Skermanella rosea: one gene and its partner. The protein of the gene in region 2 interacts with the protein of the main gene of each other region in a pairwise test. Links are inferred from orthologs where the notes say so. Each region holds a gene or a part of one and is shown on either strand. Other genes may lie near its edges.

Region 1 (7,638 bases), 1.4 Mb from region 2 along the record:
GCCCGCCGGACCGGGAAACGCCTGGAAAGCCGGTCCAGAGCCACCAGGCAGCCGTAGGTCGTCGCATGCTCGCCGGATCCGAAGGCCGTCGCCGCGTCGACCAGCAGCCCGACGGAGGACGGCGGCACCCCGCCCTCGTGGTGCGAACCGTAGATGAAGCAGCGCCCGGCGCGGATCGGCGGAAAGCTCTTGTACGACCGGGTGAGCCAGTCGAGCTGGGGGACCGGCTCGATCACCATCTCGGGCTCGGCGATTCCCATCGCCTCCGCCAGGACGGCGATCCGCGCCGTCAGCCAGGCCCGGTCGGGCTCCCCGTGGGAGATCGCCTCGACCAGCCAGCTCACCCCCTCCTCGACCTCGAAGGTCGAGACCGAGACCGCATGGTCGCCCACGGCGTCGGCGAAGAAGGCCACCAGGTTTTCGGGCACGGTGAGCGCGATGCGCCAGAGATCGGGAATGGTCATGACACGGAAAACCCGGCGTTGAGGGAAGCCGCGTTTATGGGCGATGGCCGGAGCGGGCGCAAGGCGCCCCGTCCGGCGCCCCCGTCCTTGCCCCCGTGCCTACACGACGTTCGGCTTCCACTTGCCCGGAAGCTGGTCGGCGACCTCGATCATGCCGAGATCGCGAAGGAATGCCTGGCGCTGCCGGACCAGCCGCGCGGATATGGCGGCTTCCGCGGCATCGCCGCCCAGCAGTTCCCCGTCGGGGCCGCGCAGATGCTCGATCACGCTTTCCAGAAGCGCGCCGTCGGCCTCGGGACACTTGCGGTCGAGCGGATGGTCCCGCTTCAGTTCGGACATCAGCCGTTCCAGCAGGACGAGGCGGCAGTTCTCGCCGGCACCGCGCGAGATCAGGGCACCTATCCTGGCCAGGTTGGGACTCAGCTGCTTGGGATCGCTGCGCCCGTGCAGGAAATCGGCCAGGGCGCAGAGCGATTCGGCGAGGTTCGCCCGGGGGCCGATCAGGTCCTTCACCATGTCGGAGGTGACCAGCGCGTCGGCGACGACGCCTTCGAACAGGGTGTTCAGGCCGGGATCCAGATCCTCGGTCATCAGGGTCAGCAGCATCTCCATCTTGCCGCCGACCGAGCCGTAACCCATCAGATGCTGGGCCAGCAGGCACAGCATCGTGAAGGACCAGTTCTCAGGCCCGCTTCGGGCATGGATCCGCCGGCTGACATGGTCGAGGTTGGCGGTCTCGAACCGGGGAAGCCGCCGCCGCTCGGCGTAGAAGTCGCGGGACCGGTTCATCGCCTGGTGGACCAGGCCCTCGACATGCCGGATGCGGTCCTTTGCCGGGATGTTGAATTCGTTCGCCTGCGCCATCGCGACCTGATGGACCGCCGCATGGATCATGTTGCCCGCTTCGGACAGCTTGCGCAGGTAGGTCCAGTTGTGCAGGAGTTCGGACGCGGTGATCTGGTACTTGTCCAGGAACAGGCGGAACAGCCGCCCCATGATCATCCGGCTCTGGAAGCCGTAGATGTCGTCCAGCTGCTCGCAGACCACGGGGCGGTCGATCCGGCCCTTGATCACCATGGCCTTTTCCTTCACCGGCGGCCGGATCTCGTGGAGGATTTCCCGCTTGGTGGTGAAGCCGGACAGCATGGTCCGGTTGCGCACGACCTTGAACTCCTCGATGCCGGGTTCCGACAGGAGGTGGCGGCCGATCGCGACCGCGTCCTCCTCCTCCGGAACGATGCAGTGGATGAGCCAGCGTCCCTCCCGGCAGACCAGGGTTTCATAATTTATCTGGCGATTCTTGATCATCCACCCCGCCCACCAGACATGGTCGGCCGCCGGTACCCGACCGGCAATCCCGATCGGGCCATTGAACAGCGGGTTTGTTTGCGGAAGCGTTAACGGAAGGGCCGCACCTTTCGGCGCCGAACGGCTCAGCCGGCCTTCTCCGCCGGAACGACGAAGCTGTCCAGCACCTTCTTGGTGCCGGCCTGCTCGAAGTCGATCTCCAGCTTGTCGCCGTCGACCGCCTTCACGGTGCCATAGCCGAACTTCTGGTGGAACACCCGCATGCCGCGCTTCAGCGGCTGGTCCGGCCGCTTCCGGGGCGACACCTCGAAGGCGCTGCCCTCGATCACCGGACCCGTGCGGGGACCGGGGGGCTGGCGCTGCGGCCTGGACGCGAAGCCGCCGCCGAAATCCCGGAAACCGCCGCCGAAGCTGCTCCCGAACCCGCCTGCCCCGCCGAAGGTGGGCGCGGGCGCGGCGGACAGGCCGGGTGCGGCATCGGTCTCGATGTGTTGCTCGGGCAGTTCGCCGACGAAGCGCGAGGGGATCGCCGTGACCCAGGAGCCGTGCATCCGCCGGTTGGCGGCATGGCTGACATGGGCGCGCCGCCGCGCGCGGGTCAGCCCGACATAGGCCAGCCTGCGCTCCTCCTCCAGCCCGGCGATGCCGGTATCGTCCATGGAGCGCTGGCTGGGGAACAGGCCGTCCTCCCAGCCGGGCAGGAAGACATAGTCGAACTCCAGCCCCTTGGCGCCGTGCAGGGTCATCACGCTGACCATCTCGGTGCCGCTCGCCTCGGCATTGTCCATCACCAGGCTGACATGCTCCATGAACCCGGCGAGATTCTCGAACTCGCCCATGGCCGCGACCAGTTCCTTCAGGTTCTCCAGCCGGCCCGGCGCCTCCGGCGTCTTGTCCGCCTTCCACATGTCGGTATAGCCCGACTCGTCCAGCACCATCTGGGCCAGGTCGGTGTGCGGCGTATTGGCCCCGAGGGTCCGCCAGCGGTCGAAGTCGGTCATCAGGTTGCGCAGCGTCGTCCGCATCTTCGGCTTCAGCTCGTCGGTCTGGACAAGCTGCCACGTCGCCTCTGTCAGGGGAATGCCGCGGGCGCGGGCGAGCTGGTAGAGCTGCTGGATGGTCGCGGGGCCGACGCCGCGCTTGGGCACGTTGATGATCCGCTCGAACGCCAGATCGTCGTCCGGCTGGACGACGATGCGCAGATAGGCCATCGCGTCGCGGATCTCCTGCCGTTCGTAGAAGCGAGGCCCGCCGATGACGCGGTACGGCAGGCCCAGCGTGATGAAGCGCTCCTCGAATTCGCGGGTCTGGAAGCCGGCGCGGACCAGGACCGCGATCTGGCTCAGCGGCACCTTGGCGCGCTGAAGCGCCTCGATCTCCTCGCCGATCCAGCGGGCCTCCTCCTCGCCGTCCCACAATGCCCTGACCTTGACCCGCTCGCCATGGTCGGACCGCGTCCACAGCGTCTTGCCCAGCCGCCCCTGGTTGTTCGAGATGACGCCTGCCGCCGCGGCAAGGATGTGGCCGGTGGAACGATAGTTCTGCTCCAGCCGGATCACCTTCGCGCCGGGGAAGTCGTTCTCAAACCTTAAGATGTTGCCGACCTCTGCCCCTCTCCAACCATAGATTGATTGATCGTCGTCGCCGACGCAGCAGATGTTCTTGTGCTTCTGGGCCAGCAGCCTCAACCAGAGATATTGGGCAACGTTGGTGTCCTGGTATTCGTCGACCAGCAGGTAGCGGAATCGCTGCTGATAATCGGCCAGCACCTCGGGGTTCGCCTGGAACAGGGTGATGTTGTGCAGCAGCAGGTCGCCGAAATCGCAGGCGTTCAGGCTCTGCAGCCGCTCCTGGTAGGTCCGGTAGAGCTGGACCACGCGGCCGCCCGCCATGTCGCCGCCATCCTGCGGCTTCAGCTTGTCCGGCGTCAGCGCCCGGTCCTTCCACCGCTCGATGACGCCGAGCACGGCGCGGGCCGGCCATTTCTTGTCGTCGATGTTCTCGGCCTTGAGGAGCTGCTTGACCAGCCGGATCTGGTCGTCGCTGTCCAGGATGGTGAAGTTGCTCTTCAGCCCCACCAGCTCGGCGTGGCGGCGCAGGATACGGGCGGCGAGCGCGTGGAAGGTGCCCATCCACCAGCCCTCCGTCGGGGCGCCGATCAGCGCGCCGACCCGCTCGCGCATCTCGCGCGCGGCCTTGTTGGTGAAGGTCACGGCCAGCACCTGGAACGGCGACGCCCGCCGGGTCATCAGCAGGTGGGCCAGCCGGGTCGTCAGGACGCGGGTCTTGCCGGTGCCGGCGCCGGCCAGCACCAGCACGGGGCCGTCCAGCGTCTCGACCGCCTCGCGCTGAACCTCGTTCAGGCCGTCGAAGTAGCGAAAGCGTTGCGCGGCCGGGGCCGTCGCCGGTGAGACCGCCGGAACGGCGTCGTTCAGCGGGTCGTCATAGTGGAATGGATCGGACATGGGCAGGACTATACTCCGCCGGCGGTCCCGAGTTTAAGGACTTGTTGAAGGTTCCTGACATGATCTGGAGCGACCACGATGACAATCGTACGCCGAGCGCTCAAAAGGGGTGGGTTACCCTCGACCGGACCCGGCGGCCCATGTTAGAAGATAGCGATTGTTGACCGGAGTCGCCCATGCCGTCCTTGCGCCTCGATGACGACCATACGATTCAAGCCATCGGGATCCTCGCCGACGTTCTGGATCGTTTCAGCGGGATGACCTCCCTGGAGTGCACGCTGGTTTCCAAGGCGTTGCGCCAGGTCCAGCAGACGCGGTCCCAGATCGGCATGGACTTCGCGTCGCGCGCCTTCGCGACGCTGGAGCCCGACGTGCGGCGCCGGATCGCGGACGACGCCACGGACGCGGCCCTGGAAGCCACCAGCACCATGAAGCTGCCCAAGCTGCGCGCGCCTCGGCCGAGCGCACCTCCGGCGACCGGGCTGCTGGGAGCGATCAACAACCGCGGCGCAAAGCCGCGCAAGCCGGCCTGACCGGCGTCACGCGACTTTCCCGGGATCGGGTCTAGCCGCCCTGCCCCGTATCCCTGTCCCGAGTCCCCGTCGCCACGACCCGGTTGCGCCCGGATTGCTTGGCATCATAGAGCGCGGTGTCGGCCCGCTTGATCAGGTCCGCCGCCGCCTCGTCGCGGGCGAGCTGGGCTACTCCGACCGACAGGGTGATGGTGCCCAGCGTCACGTTCTTCGACCGGTTGACCAGCTTCTTGGAGGCGACGGATTTCCGGATCTGCTCGCCGATCCTGACCGCGTCGGCCACGCGGCTGTCCGGCAGGATCACGGCGAACTCCTCGCCGCCGTAGCGGACCGCCGTGTCGGTCGCCCTGATGGACTCCTTGACCGTCCGCGCGACCAGGGCCAGCACATGGTCCCCGATGGTGTGGCCATGGGCATCGTTGAACTGCTTGAAATGGTCGATATCCGTCATCAGCAGGCTCAGCGGACGGCCGGTCTGGGCCGCCCGGGCCACGGCCTCGGCCAGGGACGCGTCGAACAGACGCCGGTTGAACAGCCCGGTCAGGGAGTCGGTGATCGCTTCCTGGCGGACGACGTCGAGGTTGCGGCGCAGCTCGTCCATCTGGCTGCTGGATGACTGCAATTGGCTGTGCAGCTTGCGGTTATGCTCGGCCATCAGCTGCGTTTCCGCAGCGATCGCATCGACCAATGCGCTGAGCTGCTCCAACTCCCGCACTTCCACGCGCTCGCCGAAATGCTGGAGCGCCTTGCCGTAACGGTCGCTGCCGGCGCCGGACGCGCGCAGCAGGTCCAGCAGATGGCTCAGCGCGCCCTGGATCCGGGCGCCCGCCTCGCGAATGGCCTGCTTTTCGTGGTCCAGGCTGAAGAACCTGTCGTGGAGTTCCGCCATGTGCTCGGCCGTGAGCGCCTGTCCGCCCTCCGCCAGCTTGTCGACGGCGCGGGTCAGGTCGGGCAGATCGCCGCTGTAATAGCTGTACCAGACGGCGAAATGCTGGGGCGTGGGCGGCAGCGATTCGGCAGCCATCCGCGCCATCGCACGATCGGCCCAGTTGCTCGCCTGCTCCATGATGCCGCCATCCCCGCCAGAACCTGAACTTCGGGCGTAGGCTATGACCTAAGGAGTAGGAACTTGCAAGCGTCGATACCATCGCCGGAATCATGCGGCATCAGTTGCATTGCCCGATGGACGGTTCGACGCAGATCCTGCCGTCCACCCAGGTCGCCCCGGTCAGGTCGGCATTGCGGAAATCCGTCCCCTGGAGCCGGGCGCCCGTCAGGTTGACGTTGCGCAGATTGGCATCGATGAACCGGGCGTTGCGCAGGTCGGCGTTCACCAGGGAGGCTCCGGTCAGGACGGCCCGCGTAAGGTCGGCCTCGATCAGCCGGGCCTCGTCCAACGTGGCTCCGGCCAGGTTCGCACTGAAGAACTTGGCGCGATAGGCATCCACGCCGGTCAGGTTGGCATCGCCCAGCTTCGTCCTCGTGAAGCCGGCATCGCGCAGCATGGCACCCTGCAGGTTGACCTTGCGGAGATCCCGGCCGTCCAGATAGCACCGCCGCCAATTGACATCCGGTGCCGCCGGGTCGGTGCAGTCGGCAAAGGCGCTGGAGGTGGAAATGGCGAGGAGGGCTGCCGCGAGCACGGCGGAGATGGTACGCTTCATGATGCCCTAGATAGGTCACACAAACGCGGAAGCCAAACTAATCTCGGATTACGGCGATCGTACGGACGATTTCACCCGGACGGGCGGTCCGGCTTCCACGTCCCGAGGCCGATCACCCGGCCGACCTGCGGCGGCACCGGCATGCCGGACTGGGAGGCCCGCACCTCGTCCAGCAGCAGGCGCGCCGCATCCGGCAGGGGGCATGAACGCCGGGCCCCCAGATCGACATGCATCAGCACCAGTTCGTTGGTGGCCGCCAGCCACCCCTCCGTGCCGTGATGCATGGCGTGCATCAGGTGGACCCGCTTCCCGTCGACGCCGAGGATGCGGGTGGCGAAGGCCAGAGGGTCGCCCTGCCTGACCTCCCGTTCGTAGGTCACGTGCATCTCCAGCACGAAGACCGACCGGTTCTCCGCCTTCACATAGGCCGCACCCAGGCCGGCGTGGTCGAGCAGGCGGTCGGTCGCGTGGTCGAACGCCAGCACGTAGTAGGCGACGTTCATGTGGCCGTTGTAGTCGATCCATTCCGGCCGGACGGTTTCCGAGTGGAGGCGAAGCAGGGGATCGGTCATTGGCGGTCACCCGATGATGTCCAGGGGACAGGACGATAGCGCCGTCCGGCCGGAAATGCGCCTTCTCGTTTGTCCAGGCCATCAGGCATCCAGGCCATCGCCATCCCTATCCGGCAGGCGGCGCGTAGCCCCAGCGGTCGATCAGGGCGCCCCAGTGCCGGCCAACCCGGTCCACCTCGTCGGGCGGGTACCGGTGGCGGTTCTTGGCGTAACCTTGGATACCGTCGAGATAGACCTGGAAATGCCGCTCCGCCTCGGGCCAGCCCGGCAATCCGAGCGTGCGGTAGACCCGCTCCAGTTCCGCGATCGGCTGCCGCTCGAAATCCTCGAAGCGGATCTCGGCGTAATGTGTTTCCGGCAAGGCCGCGGCGTCGGCCAGCAGCCTGTCCATCAGCCGCGGATAGAGGTCCAGCACGATCCGGTCCAGGTCCACTCGGGACGGGTCCTGCAGCGCGAAACTGCTCAAAAGCGTGGCGAAGGTCCGGCGCGTCGAAGGATAGACCACGAACGGATTGCGGTGGATATGGATGAACTTGGCCTCCGGCCACATCGCGCGGAGCAGCGGGATGCGGGCGGAGTGCACCGGGTTCTTCAGCAGCAGCGGAAGGCCCGGCCGGATCAGCGAGACCTTG
Region 2 (7,607 bases):
GGAGCTGATCACCACCACCCGCGCCAACATCAACAACCAGAACCGGATCCATGCCGCCGTGCTGTTCCTGCTGGACGCACGGTCCTTCGAGCAGCTGATCCAGACCATCACGACGGATCTGGCGGTCCTGTTGGATCTTGACGTCGCCGGCCTGGCGGTGGAGGCGAACGGCGACGACCGGCCGCACGTACACACCTCGGGCGTACGGGTGGTCGAGGCGGGTACGGTCGACGGGTGGCTGGGCAAGCGCGACGTGATGCTTTATTCCGACACCCGCGGCGACCCGGCGATCTTCGGCGCCGCGGCCGGGCTGGTACGCTCGCAGGCGCTGATCCGCATCCAGGTCAGCGAGGATACGCCGCCGGGGCTGCTCGCCTTCGGCAGCCGCGATCCCGACATGTTCCATTCCGGCCAGGGGACCGAACTGGTCTGCTTCCTGGGCCGGGTGATCGAGCGCAGCATCCGGGCATGGCTCGACCTGCCGGAGTAATCGGCTTCTCCTGCGCCGAGGACGTCACGGCGGCGATCGCCGCGTGGCGCCGCTGGCTGGAGATGGAGAAGCGCGTCTCGCGCCACACGCTGACGGCGTACACCGCCGATCTGTCGGGATTCCTGGAATTCCTGACCGGGTATCATGGCCGCCCGCCGGCGCTGAACGACCTCAGCGCCGCCCGGCTGATGGATTTCCGCGCCTGGCTGGCCCGCCAGGCGGCGGATGGCCTGGGCACGGCGAGCCGGGCGCGGGCGCTGTCGGGCATCCGCAACTTCTTCCGCTGGCTCGACCGCAGCGGACGGATGCACAACGCCGCGGTCGGCTTGATCCGGGCGCCCAAGCTGCCCGACCGGCTGCCCAAGCCCCTCACGGTGGCCGACGCCGCGGCATTGCTGCCCAACGCCGAGGCCTGGGCCAACGAGCCCTGGGTCGGCAAGCGCGACCGCGCGCTGTTCACCCTGCTCTATGGCTGCGGCCTGCGCATCGACGAGGCGTTGAGCCTGAACCGGCGCGACATGCCGGCCGACGATACCCTGATGGTGACGGGCAAGGGCAGCAAGCAGCGCATGGTGCCGGTGCTGCCGGTGGTGCGCGACGCCCTGGCCGAGTATGTCGCCGCCTGTCCCTACGCCCTGCCCGCGGACGGCCCGCTGTTCGTCGGGGTGCGCGGCGGCCGGCTCCGGGCCGGCATCGCCCAGAAGCAGATGCGGGAGATCCGGCATCTGATGGGCCTGCCCGACACCGCGACGCCCCATGCCCTGCGCCACAGCTTCGCGACCCATCTGCTGGCCGACGGCAGCGACCTTCGCGCGATCCAGGACCTGCTCGGCCACGCCTCCCTGTCCAGCACCCAGCGCTATACCGAGGTGGACGCGGACCAGATGCTCGGCGTCTACGAGAGCGCCCATCCCCGCGCCCGCAGGAAGCCCGCGGGAGACTAGCGCTTTCCGCCGTCTCTCCCGCCACTTCCCATGTCGCCCAGGACGAGCAGCGCCACCGGCCCCAGCGCGACCACCAGTCCCTGCGAGACGAAGGCCAGACCCCAGGCCAGGTGGCTCTCCCCGCCGCCTGCCGCGTCCAGGACCACCCCGAACATCACCGAGCCCACGAAGGCCGCCCCGAAGCCGAGGAAGGAGTGGACCGCCATGGTGGCGCCCCGCCGGCCCGGCAGGGCGTTGGTGACGGCGCCGACGGTCAGCGACGCGCTGTCGGCGGTCACCGTGACACCGTAGAGCGCGACGACGCAGACCGCCAGCCAGAACGGCAGGCTCGCCGAGAAACCGACGCCGCAGGCCAGCAGCGCCGACCCCGCCATGATCGCGACCAGGACGCGGCGCCGGCCGTAACGGGTGGCGGCCTCGTTGCCGAGGATGCTGGCCGGAAGCCCCAGTAGCAGGATGACGGTGCCCAGCGTCGTGACCACCGCCGGGACGGTCCCGTCGGGCACGGTCCCGGCGCTGGTCGCGAAGGCGAAGGCGAGGAAGGCCACCAGCCAGGCCCGCAGGCCGAACAGTTCGTAGCAGTGCGCCGAATAGGCCAGGATGTAGCCCATGGCCGCCCGGTGGCGCAGCACGGGCCGGAAATCGAGCAGCGCGGTCTCTGCCGCCACAGGACGCTCGGCCGGTGCCCGGGGGATCCCCCACCAGGCGAGGGCCAGTGCCGCGGCGGTCGCCGCCGCGGAGGCCAGGAAGGCCGCCCGCCAGCCGAACTCCGCCCCCGCCAGCCCGGCGATCAGCACGGAGGCGCTGGAGCCCAGCGCGTAGCTGGCCGTGTAGAAGGACAGGTAGCGCCCCTGGCGCGGACCCGCCGTATGGTCGGACAGGATGCGCAGCCCCGGCATGTAGGTTCCGGCCAGCCCCACGCCGCCCAGCGCCCTGAACAGCATGGCGGTCCAGAACCCGTCCGCGAACAGCGCGAAGCCCAGCAGCGCCAGAGCCGCCAGCGCCGTCGAGAACAGGTATATCCGCCGGGGATCGATCCGGTCGGTCAGGGTGACCAGGACCGGCACGGCGGCGACGTAGCCGCCGTGGAACACGCCGTTGATCCAGCCGGCCTCCACCGTGCCCAGGCGCCACTCCGCGAAGAAGGTCGGCAGCAGCGCCGGGAAGCTCATGGTGCCGGCCATGCCGAGCACCTCGGCAAGGCACAGCACCAGGGCCAGCCGGCCGGGAGAGGACCTCCCGGCCGCCGGCTCCGACTTACATGTGGAGGGGTCGGCCATCCACCGCCAGGGCCGCTTCCTTGACCGCCTCGTTCAGGGTCGGGTGGGCGTGGCAGGTCCGCGCGATGTCCTCGGCGGACGCACCGAACTCCATCGCCAGCGCCAGCTCGGCGATCAGGTCGCCGGCGCTGGCGCCGACGATGTGGACGCCCAGCACGCGGTCGGTCGCGGCGTCGGCCAGCATCTTCACGAAGCCTTCGGTCATGCCCAGGGCGCGGGCGCGGCCGTTGGCGGTGAAGGGGAACTTGCCGACCTTGTACTTGACGCCCGCGGCCTTCAGCTGCTCCTCCGTCTTGCCGACGGTGGAGGCCTCCGGCCAGGTATAGACCACGCCGGGGATGGCGTCGTAGTTGATGTGGGCCGACTGGCCCGCGATCAGCTCGGCCACCGCGACGCCCTCGTCCTCGGCCTTGTGGGCCAGCATCTGCCCCTCGATCACGTCGCCGATGGCATAGATGCCGGGGACGTTGGTCTCCCAGTGGTGGGAGGTGACGATCCGGCCGCGCTGGTTGATCTCGACGCCCATCTCCTCCAGGCCCAGCCCGGCGGTATAGGGCCGGCGGCCGATCGCGACCAGGACGACGTCGGCCTCGATCTGCTGGGCCTCGCCGCCCTTGGACGGCTCGACCGTCAGGGTGACGCCCGCGTTGCCCACCGCGGCCGCCGTGACCTTGGTGTTCAGCTTGAAGGTCATGCCCTGCTTGCCCAGGATGCGCTGCATCTGCTTGGACACTTCGCCGTCCATGCCCGGCAGGATCCGGTCCAGGAACTCGATCACGGTGACCTCGGCGCCCAGCCGGCCCCAGACCGAGGCCATCTCCAGCCCGATCACGCCGCCGCCGATCACCGCGAAGCGCTTGGGCACCTCGGCCAGTTCCAGCGCGCCGGTGGAGGTGACGATGCGCTGCTCGTCGACCTCGACGCCGGGGACCGGCATCGATTCCGAACCGGTGGCGATGATGATGTTCTTGGCGCCGACGGTCTCGCTGCCGCCGTCGCCCTCGATCGTCACCTCGTTCCTGGCGGTGATGCGGCCGCGGCCCTTCAGCCAGTCGACCTTGTTCTTCTTGAACAGGAACTCGATGCCCTTGGTGTTGTCCTCGACGACCTTGTTCTTGTTGGCCATCATCACGGGCAGGTCCAGCTCGACGGAACCCAGCTTGATGCCGTGCGACGCGAAGCTGTGCTTGGCTTCCTCGAACTTTTCCGAACTGGTGAGCAGCGCCTTGGACGGGATGCAGCCTACATTGAGGCAAGTCCCCCCCAGCGTCTTGCGCATTTCCACGCAGGCCGTCTTCAGGCCGAGCTGAGCTGCGCGGATCGCGGCGACGTATCCGCCGGGACCGCCGCCGATGACTACAACGTCGTAGGTTTTCTCAGGCATTTTTCTTCTTCGCCTCCGTGGGCAGCTCGCGAGCGTGGCCGTGCTTTGCGGATGCGATTTATGGCCTCTCGGGCGGCCCGTGGCAATCGTCGTGACTGTCACAAGTCCATGGAAATGCCCGAAAACCCTGATATCCACGACACTTGGCGACACGCAGGGCAGCTGCGCGGCGATGGGTCGCACGGTCCCCCCGGGTGGCGCGGCACCACCGTAAATCTTCCTTAACCCGATCGGCGCTCATCATGCTGGCGCTATAGGACGGAGCGCATAAGACGTCGCTTTCCGGCAGACATTTGAAGCAAGAACATGGCCGACGAGACGTTCCATCAGACCCAGCATGATCTGGCGCGGACGCTGATCCGTACCTTCTACGAGGCGCTGGCGGTCCAGTTCGAGCGCAAGGACCACATCACCCGCGACGAGCTCGACCGAGCCTTCACCCTGATCGAGGGATTCTGGCCGAAGACGCTGCCCGCCTTCAAGGCCAACTGCCGGCTGTGCCTGGACAAGCATGGCGCCCGCGCCTACAACCCCGACGCCCGCCGTAAGGATTTCCTGACCCGTTTCGTCTTCTCGCTGCTGATCACCAGCATCCCGTCCCGCATGGACCCGATCAGCGGCAAGCACTTCCCCCAGGTCATCGTCCGCGGCATCCAGCGCAACGTCACGACCCTGTTCAGCAATGCCGAGTACGAGATGCTGAACAGCCAGGCCCAGGCGATCTTCGCCACCATCGGGACCGACGACGATACCCAGATGTGGCCGCTGATCCGGGCGGACGAGACCATGAGCATGCTGGCGGACAAGATCTTCATCCGCATGCTGCTGCGCTTCAGGCAGTTCAACCACCAGCGCCAGACCTTCACCGCCGCGATCGTCGGCAGCATCGAGGCCAATGTCTACAAATTCACCGACCAGGACTTCTGCACCGTCTTCGAGGCGATGTTCAGCCGCTACGAGGCCCTGATCCGCACTCCAGAGGGGCGGATCAAGATGGACGTCTATTACGGGGACGGCACGGCGGACGGGATCTCCAGCATCTTCTTCTCCTTCGAGCAGTTCAAGAAGGACCTCGCCGCGCGCGAAGGCCGGACGAAGGGAATGCTGTCGGCCCGGCGCCGGTGACTCTCGTCCAATTTTGGTAGGTTTTTATTAACCATACAGCCGTCATTCTCCCTCTGGTTGATTTGCCAGTTCGGGGAACCCATGACCTGCATCGTTGGATTGATCGAAGGCCGCCGCGTATGGATGGGCGGCGACAGCGCCGGAGTTTCCGGTTTGGACATCACCGTGCGCGCCGACCCCAAGGTCTTCCGCAACGGCGACTTCCTGATCGGCTTCACCAGTTCGTTCCGCATGGGCCAGTTGCTGGCGTTCCGGCTGCGTCCGCCGAAGCGGCCCGAAGGGATGGACGTGTTCCGCTTCATGGTCACCGACTTCGTGGACGAGGTCCGGAACTGCCTCAAGGAGGGCGGCTACGCCCAGCGCAACAACGACGCCGAGCAGGGCGGCAGCTTCCTGGTAGCCTACGAGGGCCGGCTGTTCTCGATCCAGAGCGACTATCAGGTCTGCGAGACGACCCGCGGCTTCCACGCGATCGGCTGCGGCGCCGACTATGCGCTGGGTTCGCTGGCCTCCACCACCGGCCAGCCGGCCGAGCAGCGCGTCCGCAAGGGGCTGGAATGCGCCGAACTGCTGAACGGCGGCGTCCGCGCGCCCTTCCGCATCGAGTACCTGGACTCCGAGGAGGACAACCTGACCCTGCCGCTGCTCAGCGCCGTGGCATAGCCCGGTTCGGAAGGCCCGGTTCAGAAGATGGTCTGGCCGTGACCGACATATTGCGGCGCCATGACGCGGAAGCGTGACCAGACCTTCTTGAGGTTGGGCTGCTGGACGGGCTTGAGCAGGTAGTCGTCGGCCCCCAGCGACCGCGCGTCGCGCACGGTCTCCATGGACGCGTCCGACGTCACCATCACCACATAGGCGTCGCGCCGCAGCGCCTTGATCGCCTTCAGCGCCTGGATGCCCGTCATGTCCGGCATGTGGACGTCCAGGAAGACGATGTCGAAATATTCCCGGTTGCAGGCCTCGACCGCCATCCGGCCGTCGTCGGCGCCGGTCACCATGCTCTCGATCCCCAGCAGGTCGAGCCCGCGCTTCAGCAGCGCCTGGCCGGTGCGGCTGTCGTCCGCGGTCAGCACCGCGAAGGGACGTCGGACCTCCTCCAGGCTGGTCATGATCCGGTTCAGCGACCCGGCGCTGATCGGCTTGGTCACGAAGCCCTGGGCGCCGTAGTCCTGCGCGGTCCCGCTGGCCGCGGCGCTGGTGTCCGACGAGATCATGAAGACCAGCGCGCAAGCGTCGTAGGACCGGATCGCGCGCAGCGTCTGCAACCCGTCGAGGCCCGGCATGTGGATGTCGAGCAATACGAGGTCGTACCGCCGCGTGCGGTAGGCGGCCAGCGCGTCGGTCCCGTTGTCCACCTCGGTGAACTGGAAGCTGGTGCCCGGCCAGACGAAATTGCCCTTGATGAGCGCTCGCATGGCCCGTGAGTCATCGGCCAGCAGGACTTGGACCTTGGCGGGAAGCTTCACGGCTCGCCGTCCCGATGATCGATGATTTGAACCACGATGAACCGCCCCAGGAATGGATGGACGAGATTAACCGCGACGCTGCCCGCGGGGGATGCGGTATGGTGGCCCACCGCCTCGGGCCCGCGCTCGGCCACGGACGGCAGGGACAGGACGGCGGCGCCGCGGACCAGGCCCTTCACGTTTCCCGCGACCGTGTTGCACAGTTCGGCCACCACGTCGGTCCGTTCGGCGGGCGTGGTTTCCTCGGCGGGGATGCCGAACAGCGCGGAGGCGAGGCAGGCCGCCAGCGGCGACGGCACCCGGAAGGCGACCGTCCCGCTCCAGGCGCCGGACAGCTTGGCCTGGGCCAGCACCACCCGGGCGTCGGTCCGGCTCAGCGCCGGCGACGGCGGCTCCGGAAACGACGCCAGGGCCTCGGCGACGAAGTCGGTGACCACCTCCTCGGTGATGCCGTGCTCCAGAGCGTTCATGCTGCCTTCCGCCCCTGCCCGATGGGGATAAAACGACGCCCCGGCCATGGGAGCGGCCGGGGCGTGGACTTCTCTTGCGCGGCGAGGCGTCGATCAGACGTCCAGCAGGATGCGCTGCGGGTCCTCGATGCACTCCTTGACGCGGACCAGGAAGGTGACCGCTTCCTTGCCGTCGATGATGCGGTGGTCGTAGCTCAGCGCCAAGTACATCATCGGCCGGGCCTCGATCTTGCCGTTGACCACCATCGGGCGTTCCATGGTCTTGTGCATGCCCAGGATGGCCGACTGCGGCGGGTTGATGATCGGGGTCGACATCAGCGAGCCGTAGACGCCGCCGTTGGAGATCGTGAAGGTGCCGCCCGACAGCTCCTCCATGGACAGCTTGCCGTCCCTCGCCTTCTTGCCGAGGGCGCCGATGGTCTTCTCGACCCCGGCGAAGTTCAGC

What was found.
Region 1: the proteins of lpdA (region 2) and JL101_RS08120 interact in binary tests that used the Escherichia coli proteins (3 or more experiments, as listed by UniProt). The link is inferred for Skermanella rosea from one-to-one orthologs.

The regions. Positions count from the first base shown.
Region 1 is NZ_CP086111.1:1,762,194-1,769,831, reverse strand. Bases 1,568-4,565 are described here. They hold JL101_RS08120 (UvrD-helicase domain-containing protein), read right to left. Parts: upstream 4,238-4,565; coding sequence 1,898-4,237; downstream 1,568-1,897. Other genes in these bases: JL101_RS08115 (hypothetical protein), read left to right, coding at 4,414-4,565; JL101_RS08125 (hypothetical protein), read right to left, coding at 1,568-1,772. Outside these bases: JL101_RS08130 (50S ribosomal protein L11 methyltransferase), read right to left, coding at 1-464; more of JL101_RS08125, read right to left, coding at 564-1,567; more of JL101_RS08115, read left to right, coding at 4,566-4,770; JL101_RS08110 (diguanylate cyclase), read right to left, coding at 4,802-5,836; JL101_RS08105 (pentapeptide repeat-containing protein), read right to left, coding at 5,937-6,434; JL101_RS08100 (thioesterase family protein), read right to left, coding at 6,506-7,006; JL101_RS08095 (sulfotransferase family protein), read right to left, coding at 7,113-7,638. UniProt on the Escherichia coli protein: A helicase with DNA-dependent ATPase activity. Unwinds DNA duplexes with 3'-5' polarity. Translocates on single-stranded DNA with 3'-5' polarity. Initiates unwinding more efficiently from a nicked substrate than double-stranded DNA.
Region 2 is NZ_CP086111.1:318,301-325,907, reverse strand. What follows is about bases 1,896-4,862. They hold lpdA (dihydrolipoyl dehydrogenase), read right to left. Parts: upstream 4,099-4,862; coding sequence 2,692-4,098; downstream 1,896-2,691. Other genes in these bases: JL101_RS01520 (hypothetical protein), read left to right, coding at 4,405-4,862; JL101_RS01530 (MFS transporter), read right to left, coding at 1,896-2,714. Outside these bases: JL101_RS01540 (DUF484 family protein), read left to right, coding at 1-490; JL101_RS01535 (tyrosine recombinase XerC), read left to right, coding at 469-1,434; more of JL101_RS01530, read right to left, coding at 1,431-1,895; more of JL101_RS01520, read left to right, coding at 4,863-5,223; JL101_RS01515 (hypothetical protein), read left to right, coding at 5,305-5,886; JL101_RS01510 (response regulator), read right to left, coding at 5,907-6,692; JL101_RS01505 (chemotaxis protein CheX), read right to left, coding at 6,689-7,162; odhB (2-oxoglutarate dehydrogenase complex dihydrolipoyllysine-residue succinyltransferase), read right to left, coding at 7,256-7,607. UniProt on the Escherichia coli protein: Lipoamide dehydrogenase is a component of the glycine cleavage system as well as of the alpha-ketoacid dehydrogenase complexes.